Regions from separate parts of the Demequina sediminis genome, predicted to be linked through region 1. Evidence: predicted binding sites of a transcription regulator. Region 1 holds the regulator's gene; each other region holds the start of a gene.

Region 1 (4,157 bases):
TCCCCGCGGCCGCCGCGTCGGCGACCGCCGCCGCGAGGGCGCGCGTGGTCATCACGCCGGAGACCTCGGGCACCACGGCGCGCCTGCTCTGCTTGGCCGCCGCAAGCGCGAGCGCCTGCCAGGCTGCGCGCCCCTTGTCGGCCTTGGGGCCGCGCCACTGGACGATTGCGCGGTCCGAGGCCCACGGGATCACCCCGGTGACGCCCAACTCGACGGCCGCCTCGACGGCCTGCTCGTCCCTGCCGCCCTTGGCGAGCGCCTGGACGAGCGTCACGCGGGGATCGCTCTCGCGTGTCACGCGCGCGACCAAGATCTCGAACCAGCGGTCGCCCGTCGCGGTGATCGCGCCGCTCGCGCGCACGCCCGCGCCATCGACGATGTCGACCGCCTCGCCCACGCGGCGGCGCTGGACCGTCACGGCGTGGCGCGCCTCATCCCCCTCGACGCGCAGCGTGTCGCCCGCGGTCGCGGTCGCCGCGCCCGGATCGACAAAGACGGGTGCGGTCACCGCTCCCGGCCCATGAAGGCGTCCCTGAGGCGCGAGAACACGCCGCCACCGATGGGCGCGAGCCTGGCCTCGGGGATCTCCTCGCCGCGCAGTGCGGCGAGCTGACGCAGCAGGTCGGCCTGCTCGTCCGTGAGATCGGTCGGAGTGACGATGTCGAGGTGGACGTGGAGGTCGCCGCGTCCGGCCCGCTGCAGCCGGCCCACGCCGAGGCCCTTGAGACGCACCGTCGAGCCGGAGTGGGTGCCGGGACGGACGTCGACCTCCTGCGGCCCGTCGAACGTCTCGACCGTCATCACGGTCCCGAGCGCCGCGGCGGTCATCGGCACCTCGAGCGTGCAGTGAAGGTCGTCCCCCCTGCGCTCGAAGGCCTGGTGCGCGCGCTGGCGAATCTCGATGTAGAGGTCGCCCTTCTGTCCGCCCGCGACGCCGGCGTCACCCACGCCCGACATGCGGATGCGCGTGCCGGTCTCGACACCCGCCGGGATGTCGACGCTCACGGTGTGACGCGAGTGCGTGCGTCCCTGGCCGGCGCAGTCGGTGCACGGCGACTCGATCGTCGAGCCGTAGCCGCCACACGTGGGGCAGGGCGCGGTGGTCATCACCTGTCCGAGCAGCGAACGCGCGACGCGCTGGACCGATCCCGAGCCGTTGCACTGGCGGCACGTGGTGGGAGAGGTGCCCGGTGCGCAGCACGATCCGTGACACGTCCCGCACACGTCGGCAAGGTCCACCTGGATCTCGCGGGTGACGCCGAATACGGCCTCCTCGAGCGTGACCTCGGTCTGCACGAGCGTGTCGCCGCCGCGCTGAGTGCGCGACGCGGGACCGCGCTGCGCGGAGCCGAAGGGACCGGCACCGCCGCCGAAGAACGTCTCGAAGATGTCCTCGAAGCCGAACCCCTGCGCGCCTCCCGCGGAGCCCGACGCCGCACGCGGGTCGACGCCGCGGTCGTACTGCGCACGCTTGTCCGCGTTTCCCAGCACCTCGTAGGCGGCGGCGACCTCCTTGAAGCGCTCCTCGCCCTCGGCCCCCGCCACATCGGGGTGCAGTTCGCGGGCGAGCTTGCGGTACGCCTTCTTGATCTCGGACTCGGTCGCGTTGCGCTGGACACCCAGCACGCCGTAGTAATCCTTCACCTAAAGCTCCACCACTCTCGAAAGGTAACGGGCGACGGCGCGCACGGCGGCCATCGTCCCCGGGTAGTCCATGCGCGTGGGCCCGAGCGCGCCCACCAGGGAGGACGCGTCCCTGCCATACGCCGCGGCCACGATCGACGTGCGGGACAGCGCCTCGTGGTGCGTCTCCGCGCCGATCCGAACCGAGACATCGTCTCCGCCTGCGGCCATCTCATGCAACAGCCGCAACAGCACCACTTGTTCCTCGAGCGCGTCGAGCACGGGCGCGATCGTGTCGGCCTCGAGTCCCGACCCGGCGCGCGCCAGGTTCGACGTGCCGGCGAAGACCACGCGCTCGACCGTTCCGCCGCGCGCGGCGGTGACCACGATGCTCGCGACCGCGGCCGCCCACGGCACCTGGCCGGGAGAGCCGGCCCAGGCCTCCAGCGCCTTCTCGAGGGCCGCGCCGGTGCGGCCCTGCGCTGCCTCGTTGATGTCGCGCACCGCGCGTTCGAAGGCCTCGTCGGGGGTGGCCTCGCCCAGCGGAATGGTCTGCTGGTCCACACGCGCGTCCGCGGAGACCACCACGACGAGGGCGTGCTCGGCTCCCAGGCGCACCAGCTCGACGCGCCGCACCGCGGACTCGCGCAGCGACGGGTACTGCACCACCGCGACCTGTCGCGTGAGCTGGCTCAGCAGGCGCACGGAACGCTCGACGACATCGTTGAGATCGACGGCGTCCGAGAGGAACGTGCCGATCGCGCGCTTGTGCGCCTCGGGCAGCGCGGACGCCGCAAGGTGGTCGACGAAGAGGCGATAGCCCTTGTCCGTGGGGATGCGCCCGGCCGAGGTGTGGGGCTGCGCGATGAAGCCCTCCTCCTCGAGGATCGCCATGTCATTGCGAATGGTCGCGGAGGACACCCCGAGCGCGCGGGTCTCGGCGAGTGCCTTGGACCCGACCGGCTCGTGGGTCGCGACGTAGCCCTCGACGATCGCACGGAGCACGGCGTGACGGCGTTCCTCGCTCACGTTTTCTCCTCGCCTGGGGATCGGATTGGCACTGGCACTCGGACTCGTTGAGTGCTAATCCTAGCGCGGCTCGCCCGCGCCCCCTCGAGGGCTGCGGGGGTCCCGCCGCGCGGTGATCACGCACTGTTCGCCCGTATCCCGTGACGTACCGGGGATGTCTCGGTAGCATCGGCCCGTCGGGCATGCACGCCCACCGCCGGTGGCAGCCGGCGACCAATCGAAGGAGACGTGACCGATATGACCGAGTACCCGCCGCCCCCGCCGCAGTCGCCCCAGCCGCCCTACGCGCCGCAGCCGATGAGCCAGAGCGATGAGCGCCTCTGGGCCACGCTCGCGCACGCGGGCGTGATCCTGTTCGGCTTCATCCCGCCGCTGATCATCTGGCTGGTCTTCCGCGAGCGCAGCGCGTTCGTCAACGACCAGGCCAAGGAGGCCCTCAACTGGTCGATCCTCATGGCGATCGCGTCCTTCGTCGGCGCGATCACCACGATCGCCATCATCGGCTTCGTGATCCTGCCGCTCGTGGGCATCGCCGTCCTGGTGTTCGGCATCCTCGCGGCGATCGCCGCCAACAAGGGTGAGCAGTACCGCTACCCCTTCAACTGGCGCATCATCAAGTAGGGGTCTCACCCCGACGAACATCAGGGCCCCGCTCCGCCTCCTGGCGGATGCGGGGCCCTGCCGCGTTCTGGGAGCCTGGGGGCATGAACGACACGACCGACACCGCCTCGCCCCAGCCGGAACCGCAGCCGCAGCCGCAGGCCCAGCCGGCTCAGCCCGCGGGCGCACCGCCCGCCTACGTCGCCCCCGCTCCCATGCTCGAGCGCGACGCCAGGACCATCGCCATGCTGGTCCACATCCTCGCCGCCGTCGCGATCGTGCTGTCCGCAGGCACGCTCGCGTTCGTGGTCCCGCTCGTGATGTGGCTCATCTACCGTGAGCGCAGCGCACTCATCGACTTCCACGGCAAGATGAACCTCAACCTGCAGCTCACCGTGCTCGTGGTGATGGTGGGCGGAGTGGTCCTCGGGCTCGTGACGTTCCTGTTCGGATTCCTACTCACCGGGCCCGCGATGCTGGCCTACGGCATCTACGCGCTCGTGGTGTCGATCATCGCGGGGGTGCGCGCCAACAACGGCGAGTACTACCGCATCCCGCTGGTGATCCCCTTCATCAAGTAGCGCTGACACGCGACGAGCCCCTCGTGCCCTCCGCGGCGCGGGGGGCTCGTCGCGTTGTCGGGACGGCTACGGGGAGAGCGTCGACGCGCGCAGCAACGCGTCCTCGACCACGGCGACGAACGTGCCCACTCCCGAGGGCCGCGGGTGGATGCCGTCGCTGCCCACGACGCCGGGGTCTCGATTCACCGCGACCTGCCAGTCGGCGATGACCACGGACGGGTGTCGCTCGGCCGCGCGGCGCAGCGCCTCCTGGGCCCCGCGCATCCACGGCCGGTCGCCGTAGGGGGTGACGAGCACGAGCGGCCGGTCACCCGCCGCGGCCAC
Region 2 (4,157 bases), on a different contig from region 1:
TCGCGGAGCTCCACGAGTTCGCCGCGAGGGCCGGGATTCCGCGACGCGCGTTCGACCGCGACCACTATGACTACCCCATCGCGCGCCGTCACGAGCTTGTCGCGATGGGTGCGACGGAGGTCTCGACGCGCGAACTCATCGTGAGGCTGCGCGCGTCGGGCCTCAGGGTCACCGCGGCAGAGCGTCGCGCGGGCTGAGTGGGCGGAGCGGACGTAGCGGTGACGCCTCGAACACGCCGATGGCCCCCGGGGACATCCCCGGGGGCCATCGGACGGTGGTTCGGCTGAGCTTAGAAGCCCATGCCGCCCATGTCGCCACCGCCGGCCGGCATGGCCGGCTCGGGCTCGGGCTTGTCGGCCACGACGGCCTCGGTCGTGAGGAACAGCGCCGCGATCGACGCCGCGTTCTGCAGCGCGGAGCGGGTCACCTTGACCGGGTCGTTGACGCCCGCGGCCAGCAGGTCCTCGTACACGCCGGTCGCGGCGTTGAGGCCGTGACCGATCGGGAGGCCCTTGACCTTCTCCACGACAACGCCGCCCTCGAGGCCGGCGTTGATCGCGATCTGGCGCAGCGGGGCGGTGATGGCCGCCTCGACGATACGCGCACCGGTCGCCTCGTCACCCTCGAGCTCGAGGGTGGCGAATGCGGTGGTGCCCGCCTGGATGAGGGCCACGCCACCACCGGCGACGATTCCCTCCTCGACGGCGGCCTTCGCGTTGCGGACGGCGTCCTCGATGCGGTGCTTGCGCTCCTTGAGCTCGACCTCGGTGGCCGCGCCCGCCTTGATGACGGCGACGCCGCCGGCGAGCTTGGCGAGGCGCTCCTGGAGCTTCTCGCGGTCGTAGTCCGAGTCCGAGTTGTCGATCTCGGCACGGATCTGGCGAACACGACCCTCGATCTGCTCGGCCGCACCGGCGCCCTCGACGATCGTGGTCTCGTCCTTCGTGACGACCACCTTGCGCGCCTGGCCCAGCAGCTCGAGACCCGCGTTGTCGAGTGACAGGCCCACCGACTCGGAGATCACGGTACCGCCGGTGAGGATCGCCATGTCCTGCAGCATCGCCTTGCGGCGGTCACCGAAGCCGGGAGCCTTGACGGCGACGGCCTTGAAGGTGCCACGGATCTTGTTGACCACGAGCGTCGCGAGGGCCTCGGACTCGACGTCCTCCGCGATGATCGCGAGGGGCTTGCCGGTCTGCATGACCTTCTCGAGCACGGGGACCAGGTCCTTGACGGACGTGATCTTCGACTCGACGAGCAGCACGTAGGCGTCCTCGAGGACGGCCTCCTGGCGCTCCGGGTCGGTGACGAAGTACGCCGAGAGGAAGCCCTTGTCGAAGCGCATGCCCTCGGTCAGCTCGAGCTCGAGGCCCAGAGCCGAGGACTCCTCGACGGTGATGACACCCTCCTTGCCGACCTTGTCCATCGCCTCGGCGATGAGCTCGCCGATCGCGGGGTCACCGGCGGAGATGCCAGCCGTCGCGGCGATCTCTTCCTTGGTCTCGACCTCCTTGGCCGCCTTGAGCAGCTCGGCGGTCACGGCCTCGACGGCCTTCTCGATGCCCTTCTTGAGGGCGATCGGGTTGGCGCCAGCGGCCACGTTGCGCAGGCCCTGCGTCACGAGCGCCTGGGCGAGGACGGTGGCGGTGGTGGTGCCGTCACCGGCGACGTCGTCGGTCTTCTTGGCGACCTCCTTGACGAGCTCGGCGCCGATCTTCTCGAAGGGCTCCTCGAGCTCGATCTCCTTGGCGATGGAGACACCGTCGTTGGTGATGGTCGGGGCGCCCCACTTCTTCTCGAGCACCACGTTGCGACCCTTGGGTCCGAGCGTGACCTTGACGGCGTCAGCGAGGGCGTTCATGCCCCGCTCCATACCGCGGCGGGCCTCCTCATCGAAGGCAATGATCTTTGCCATGGGGGTAGTTCCTCTTCCGATGGATGACGGTCCCCCACCGCCCGCGACGGACGGCCCGGATCGCGGCGTTCACGTCACGCCGCGCTCCGCACCTCGGCGGAGAACCCTAGGTCTGTTAGCACTCGGACCAGCCGAGTGCTAACGCCGATTCTGGCACTCTCCCCCGTCGAGTGCAAACGCCGAGAGGGTGTGTTCGCCCTCGGCGTGTGCGGGTCCGTCGGGTACTCGCCCGGCGGGTACGCGACGCGCTAGCGGGGATCGGTGACGATCTGCGCCTCGATGTCGGCGTCAGAGCTGGGCGTGCCCTGCTCGACCGCGTCGAAGCCGAGCAGCGACGCGACCTCGGCGGCCGTGTCGGCGAGCGACTCGTCCGCGTAGACCACGGTATTGACGTCGGGCTCGTCACCGCCCAGGTTGGCCGCGGTGACGTCGGTGAAGCCACCCGCAGTGAGGAGGTCCGCCTGACCCGCCGCAAGACCGCCGATTCCCGTGCCGTTGAGTACCGCGATGGGCGTGTCGAACACGATCACGGGCTCGGGCTCCGCGGTCTCGGTCGGCTCCGGCTCGGCGGAGGCCGTCTCGGACGGCTCGGGCGCCGCGCTCGCGGTCGGCTCGGTCGTCGGCTCGGTCGTCACGGTCGCGGACGGAGTGGGCGAGGCGCTCGGGTCGGCCGTCGACCCGCTGTTCCACAGGAACGTCGCGTAGAGGAAGGCCACGAGTCCCGCGGCGAGGAACACCAGCAGGGGCACCAGCAGGAGCGTCCACCACGGTCGCGGCGCACGGTGGACCCCGACGGGCCCTCCGCGCTCGGCGATCTCGTCGAACTCGTCGCGCTGGTACTCGTTGGTCACGCGGTCACCCTATCGTCCGGCTCGCAGGTGTGGGCTCACGCCTCGTCGGCGCCCGCGTGGCGGCCCCGCTGGCGTGCCGCGCGCATGCGTCGCAGCCGCTTGACCAGCATGGGGTCATGCGCGAGCGCGCCCGGCGTGTCGATGAGGGCGTTGAGCACCTGGTAGTACTGCGTCGCGGTCATCCCGAAGAGATCGCGCACCGCGTCCTCCTTGGCACCCGCGTACCGCCACCACCGGCGCTCGAAGGACAGGATGTCGGCGTCGCGCTCGTCGAGCGTGCTGGCGTCCACCACGCGTGCGGCTCCCGCGTCCATCCGTCCTCCATTCGTCGGACACCACGCTACCGGCGGGCGGCCGGCCCTCCGCGCAGGCGCGCGGGGCACCCGGCCCCGCCGCGCATCGTCCGCTCACTAGGGTGTCCGCATGGACGATGCCGGGGGCGACCTTCTCGCGACCGCCGGACTGGGCGACGGGTGGGAGGCGGCGCTGGCGCCCGCGGCGCCCGCCCTGCGCGAGCTCGAGGCCTTCCTGCGCGCCGAGCCCGCGTTCCTGCCCCCCGCGCCGGCGCTCCTGCGGGCGTTCTCGTTGCCACTCGCCGATGTGCGCGTGCTGATCGTGGGTCAGGATCCGTATCCCACCCCGGGGGACGCGGTGGGGCTGAGCTTCGCGGTCGCGCCGGGGCGTCCGCTGCCGCGCTCGCTGCGCAACATCGCGCGCGAGCTCAAGGAGGACACGGGCGAGGAGCTCACCTCGGGAGATCTCACACACTGGCACGCTCAGGGCGTCATGCTCCTCAACCGCGTGTTGTCGGTCGCCCCTGGGGAGCCGGGTTCGCACCGCGGGCGCGGGTGGGAACACGTGACGATGCTCGCGATCGAGTCCCTCGCGACGCGCGGCGGCCCCCTGGTGGCGGTCCTGTGGGGCAACGATGCCAGGGCCCTCGCCCCCGCCTTCGCGGGGGTCGCGCGAGTCGAGAGCGCGCACCCGAGCCCGCTCAGCGCGTCGCGCGGGTTCTTCGGCTCGCGCCCGTTCTCGCGCGTGAACGCCGCGCTCGAGGCGCAGGGGGCTACTCCCGTGCGGTGGGGGACACCGCGCTAGGGAGACGTGGAGCTGGCAGCGGGACTCGAACCCGCAACCCCCGCTTTACAAGAGCGGTGCGCTACCCATTGCGCCATGCCAGCCGGGCGACGCCAGGATAGGACACCCGGCGCCGCACCGTGAGACGGCGGCCTAGGACAGGCCCTCGAGGTACTCGCGCAGGACGCCCGCCGTGAAGTAGTCGACCGACGGTGCGGAGTCGTCCGAGTTGAGGATCACTCCGTCGGCGAAGTCGCCGGTGGTGGAGACGCGGACGGACGGGGTGCCACCCACGCCATCCTGCGATCCCTGGT
Region 3 (4,157 bases), on a different contig from region 1:
CCCTACGGTGGCGCCATGACCTTTCTTGCCGGGCTCGGCCTCGGGCTCTCCCTGATCGTCGCGATCGGCGCCCAGAACGTCTTCGTGCTGCGCCAGGGCCTGCGTCGCGAGCACGTGCGGCTCGTGGTCGCGATCTGCGCGGTGTCGGACGCGGTGCTGATCGCGGCAGGAGTCGCGGGAGTCGGCGCCGCGATCGAGACCGTGCCGTGGCTCATCACCGTCGCGCGCTGGGCCGGCGCCGCGTTTCTGCTGGGCTATGCGCTGCTCGCGGCGCGGCGCGCGTGGCGGCCCGCGCGTGAGAGTCTCGCCGCGGACGGCGCGCCCCCCGGTCGATCCGTGTCCAGCGAGTCCGCGCGCACGGTCGCGCTGACGTGCCTCGCGCTCACGTGGCTCAACCCGCACGTGTACCTCGACACCGTGGTGCTGCTCGGCACGGTGGGAGCCGCCCAGGCGGCGCCGTGGATCTTCGCGGCGGGGGCCATGACCGGCTCCGTGGTGTGGTTCACGTCTCTCGGCTACGGGGCGCGGCTGTTGTCGGGGGTGCTCGCGAGGCCCGGCGCGTGGCGCGTGCTCGACGGGATCATTGCCGTCGTGATGGCGGCGCTCGCGGTGTCGCTCATCGTGGGGGCGTAGCGGGCGCCTACGCGGGCTCGACGAGCAGCGCCGCGTGGTCGCCCTCGAGGCGAGTGAGCACCACCGTCGCGCGCTGCGTGCCCTTGAGCTTGAGCCGCGGCCGCACCTGTTCGGGGGTGAGGTCGACGCCGCGCTTCTTGATGTCGACCGTGCCCACGTCGCGCGCGCGCAGCTCGCGTGCCAGGGCCTTGATGTCGAGCGGCCATCGCTCGAGCACGCGATACGTGCGGGCCAACGGCGTCTCGACGCGCTCATCCGCGGTGAGGTAGGCGATGCGCGGGTCCACCAGGCGCGTGCCGGTCCGCTCCGCGAGCACGCCCACCAGGCCCGCGCGGATCACCGCGCCGTCGGGCTCCAGGAGCCAACCCCCGAGCGGTCCCGAAGGGGCGCGATCCGTCGGCCCGAAGATCTCGTGCGACTGCCCGCCGCGCAGGACGAGCGCCGCGTGGCCCGGACGCCGCGCGGCGGCGCCGGACCACAGGCCCACCTCGACCACGTCGCCGTCGATGCTCACCCACTGAGCCTCCATGTCGGGCGGAATCGCCTCATGCGGCAACCCCGGCCCCGCCTTGACACCGAGCGCGCGCACCTCGTGACGGAGGTCGAGGACGGCGTCGAGCCGCGGCGAGTAGTCCGCGGGGTCGTGGCGGCGACCGCGTGCCGTGCGCCGGGCGGGATCCGCGAAGATGCCGTCGACCGACAGGTCGCCCAACGCCTCGAGGGAGTCTCCCCACACGACCCTCGCGTGGGGCCACGGGGCCAGGTTGTGCGCCGCGAGGATCGCCGTCGCCTCATCCGCCTCGAACGCGACCACCTCGATGCCGCGTGCGGCCAGCGCCATGGAATCGGCCCCGAGGCCGGCCGTGAGGTCGGCCACACGCTCGCACCCCGCCTCCGCGAAGCGCGCCGCATGCAGCGACGAGGCCGCGACACGCGAGGCCTGCTCGAGGCCCGCGCGGTGAAACACCATGGAGTCCGCCGCGTCGCCGAGCCGCGGGCGAGCCTCGGTGCGGAGCTCGGCGAGGGTCATCGCGGCCGTCACGAGCGCGGGATCGTGACCCGCACGGCGCAAGCGACCCGCGATCGCGAGGGCCTCTCGAGGAGCGAAGCCGCGCAGCGACCCCGCGAGGTCGAGGCACGGTGCGCTCACGGTGAGGCGAGCGGTGGCGGCGTCCATACGCGGATCCTTTCACGGGGGGCGAACACGACCGCGCCCGTTAGCACTCGGGGCACACGAGTGCTAAATTGGTCCTGCTCTCACGAGCAGGAACCAGCTGGGTCCGACCCCCGCGACGGCGGACCCGACCGGTTCGCATTCCATACTTCGACGACGGAAGGTGAGGTCCGCAGTGTCGGTCTCAATCAAGCCTCTGGAGGACAAGGTCGTTGTCAAGGCCGCCGCGGCCGAGACCACGACGGCGTCCGGCCTCGTGATCCCTGACACGGCCAAGGAGAAGCCCCAGGAGGGCGAGGTCGTGGCCGTGGGCCCCGGCCGCATCGACGACAACGGCAACCGAGTCCCGCTCGACGTGAACGTCGGCGACAAGGTCATCTACAGCAAGTACGGCGGCACCGAGGTCAAGTACGCCGGCGAGGAGTACCTCATCCTCTCGGCGCGCGACCTGCTCGCCATCGTCGGCTAATTCCAGCCGTCACCACGGGCCCCGGGGCGATAGCCTCGGGGCCCGTTGGCGTCTGCGGGCGGACGATTCCGCCCACCCCGTACCCCGGCATCGTCCCTTCACCAGGCCTCTCGAGGGACGATGCGCGAGGCAACGGGGCAGCTAGCTCGCCTGACGCAGGCGGCCGGCGAGGATCGCGTGACGCTCATCCTCGCTGAGGCCGCCCCACACCCCAAACGGCTCGCGTGCCTGGAGCGAACGCTCGCGGCACATGTCGAGCACGGGGCACCGCGAGCAGAACTCCTTCGCGGACTCGGCCCGGCGCTTGCGCGCCGCACCGCGTTCTCCCTCGGGGTGGAAGAACAGGTCGGGGTCGGCCTCGCGGCACGCGCCCTCGTATTGCCACTCCCACTGATCTTGGGTGGGTGCTGGCAGTTTCGCCACGGCCTCCATAACGCCCCCTTAACGGGTCTTCGCCGGTTCCCCCCAGGAAAACGCCGTTGCCTCCCGAACCGAACTGTGGTGCCACTGGTGCTGCAGCGGGAACCGGGCTGGTAACCCGGGCCTCGCGTGCTCCCTCACTGCCATTCTTAACACCCTCGGGGTGGCTTGGGAAGTCCCGATTTGCCTGGTTCGTGAGACTCCGACGACCGCCTAGAATGTGCCAATGGCGCCGCTCGAGAACGACCCCTTCGCCTTCACCGGACTGACCTACGATGACGTCCTCCTCTTGCCCGGGGAGTCCGACGTCATTCCGTCCGAGGTGGACACCACCACTCAGCTCACCAAGGGCATCTCCGTTGCGGTCCCGCTGCTGTCCGCGGCGATGGACACTGTCACCGAGGCACGCATGGCGATCGCCCTCGCGAGGCTCGGCGGATTGGGTGTGCTGCACCGCAACCTGTCGATCGAGGACCAGGCTCACCAGGTCGAGATCGTCAAGCGATCCGAGTCCGGCATGATCACGGACCCCGTTACCGTGGGCCCCGACGCGACTCTCGCGGAACTCGACGCGCTGTGCGGCAAGTACCGCGTCTCGGGCCTGCCCGTGGTCGACGAGGACAACCGCCTCGTGGGCATCATCACCAACCGCGACCTGCGCTTCGTGAGCCCCTCGGAGTTTGCGACGCGCCTGGTGCGCGAGCAGATGACGGCAATGCCGCTGATCACGGCGCGCGAGGGCGTCTCGAACGCCGAGGCCTCGGAGCTGCTCGCCAAGCACCGCGTCGAGAAGCTGCCGCTCGTCGACGCCGACGGCCGCCTCACGGGCCTCATCACCGTCAAGGACTTCGTCAAGACCGAGAAGTACCCGCTCGCCTCGAAGGATGCGGAGGGTCGCCTCAGGGTGGCCGCCGCGGTGGGCTTCTACGGCGACGCGTGGGAGCGTGCGACGGCGCTCGTGGAGGCCGAGGTCGACGCGCTCGTGGTCGACACCGCCCACGGTCACGCGCGCGCGATGATCGAGATGATCCAGCGACTCAAGTCCGACCCCGCGACCCGCCACGTGCAGGTGATCGGCGGCAACGTGGCGACCCGCGCGGGCGCCCAGGCGCTGGTCGATGCTGGCGTCGACGCCGTCAAGGTCGGAGTCGGCCCCGGGTCGATCTGCACGACGCGCGTGGTTGCGGGCGTGGGCGTGCCTCAGGTGACCGCGGTGTACGAGGCGTGGAAGGCGGCGCACCCCTCGGGCGTGCCCGTGATCGCCGATGGCGGCCTCCAGTACTCGGGCGACATCGCCAAGGCCCTGGTGGCCGGCGCATCGTCCGTCATGCTGGGGTCGCTGTTCGCCGGCTGCGCGGAGACCCCTGGTGACCTGGTGCTCGTCAACGGCAAGCAGTTCAAGAGCTACCGCGGCATGGGGTCCATGGGTGCGATGGCGTCCCGCGGGCGCGTCTCCTACTC

The links. The regulator HrcA, encoded in region 1, represses chaperone genes, less so after heat shock. The targets are predictions, from matches to a motif close to TTNGCACTCGNNNNNNNCGAGTGCNAA.
Region 2: the regulator HrcA is predicted to act here: its motif matches at 2,031-2,057, upstream of groL (chaperonin GroEL).
Region 3: the regulator HrcA is predicted to act here: its motif matches at 1,851-1,877, upstream of groES (co-chaperone GroES).

The regions. Positions count from the first base shown of each region.
Region 1 is NZ_BAABRR010000001.1:10,479-14,635, reverse strand. Features, by position in the region: gene ABEA62_RS00070 (16S rRNA (uracil(1498)-N(3))-methyltransferase) at 1-508, opposite strand, end outside; gene dnaJ (molecular chaperone DnaJ) at 505-1,644, opposite strand; gene hrcA (heat-inducible transcriptional repressor HrcA) at 1,645-2,652, opposite strand; gene ABEA62_RS00055 (DUF4870 domain-containing protein) at 2,890-3,273, shown strand; gene ABEA62_RS00050 (DUF4870 domain-containing protein) at 3,357-3,833, shown strand; gene ABEA62_RS00045 (acyltransferase family protein) at 3,900-4,157, opposite strand, start outside.
Region 2 is NZ_BAABRR010000002.1:200,947-205,103, forward strand. Features, by position in the region: gene ABEA62_RS02960 (DUF4031 domain-containing protein) at 1-197, shown strand, start outside; gene groL (chaperonin GroEL) at 290-1,915, opposite strand; gene ABEA62_RS02970 (LytR C-terminal domain-containing protein) at 2,164-2,766, opposite strand; gene ABEA62_RS02975 (DUF3263 domain-containing protein) at 2,802-3,080, opposite strand; gene ABEA62_RS02980 (uracil-DNA glycosylase) at 3,190-3,864, shown strand; tRNA gene ABEA62_RS02985 (tRNA-Thr) at 3,872-3,947, opposite strand; gene ABEA62_RS02990 (DsbA family protein) at 3,997-4,157, opposite strand, start outside.
Region 3 is NZ_BAABRR010000006.1:42,655-46,811, reverse strand. Features, by position in the region: gene ABEA62_RS06760 (LysE/ArgO family amino acid transporter) at 16-633, shown strand; gene ABEA62_RS06755 (THUMP-like domain-containing protein) at 641-1,810, opposite strand; gene groES (co-chaperone GroES) at 1,983-2,276, shown strand; gene ABEA62_RS06745 (WhiB family transcriptional regulator) at 2,418-2,708, opposite strand; gene guaB (IMP dehydrogenase) at 2,923-4,157, shown strand, end outside.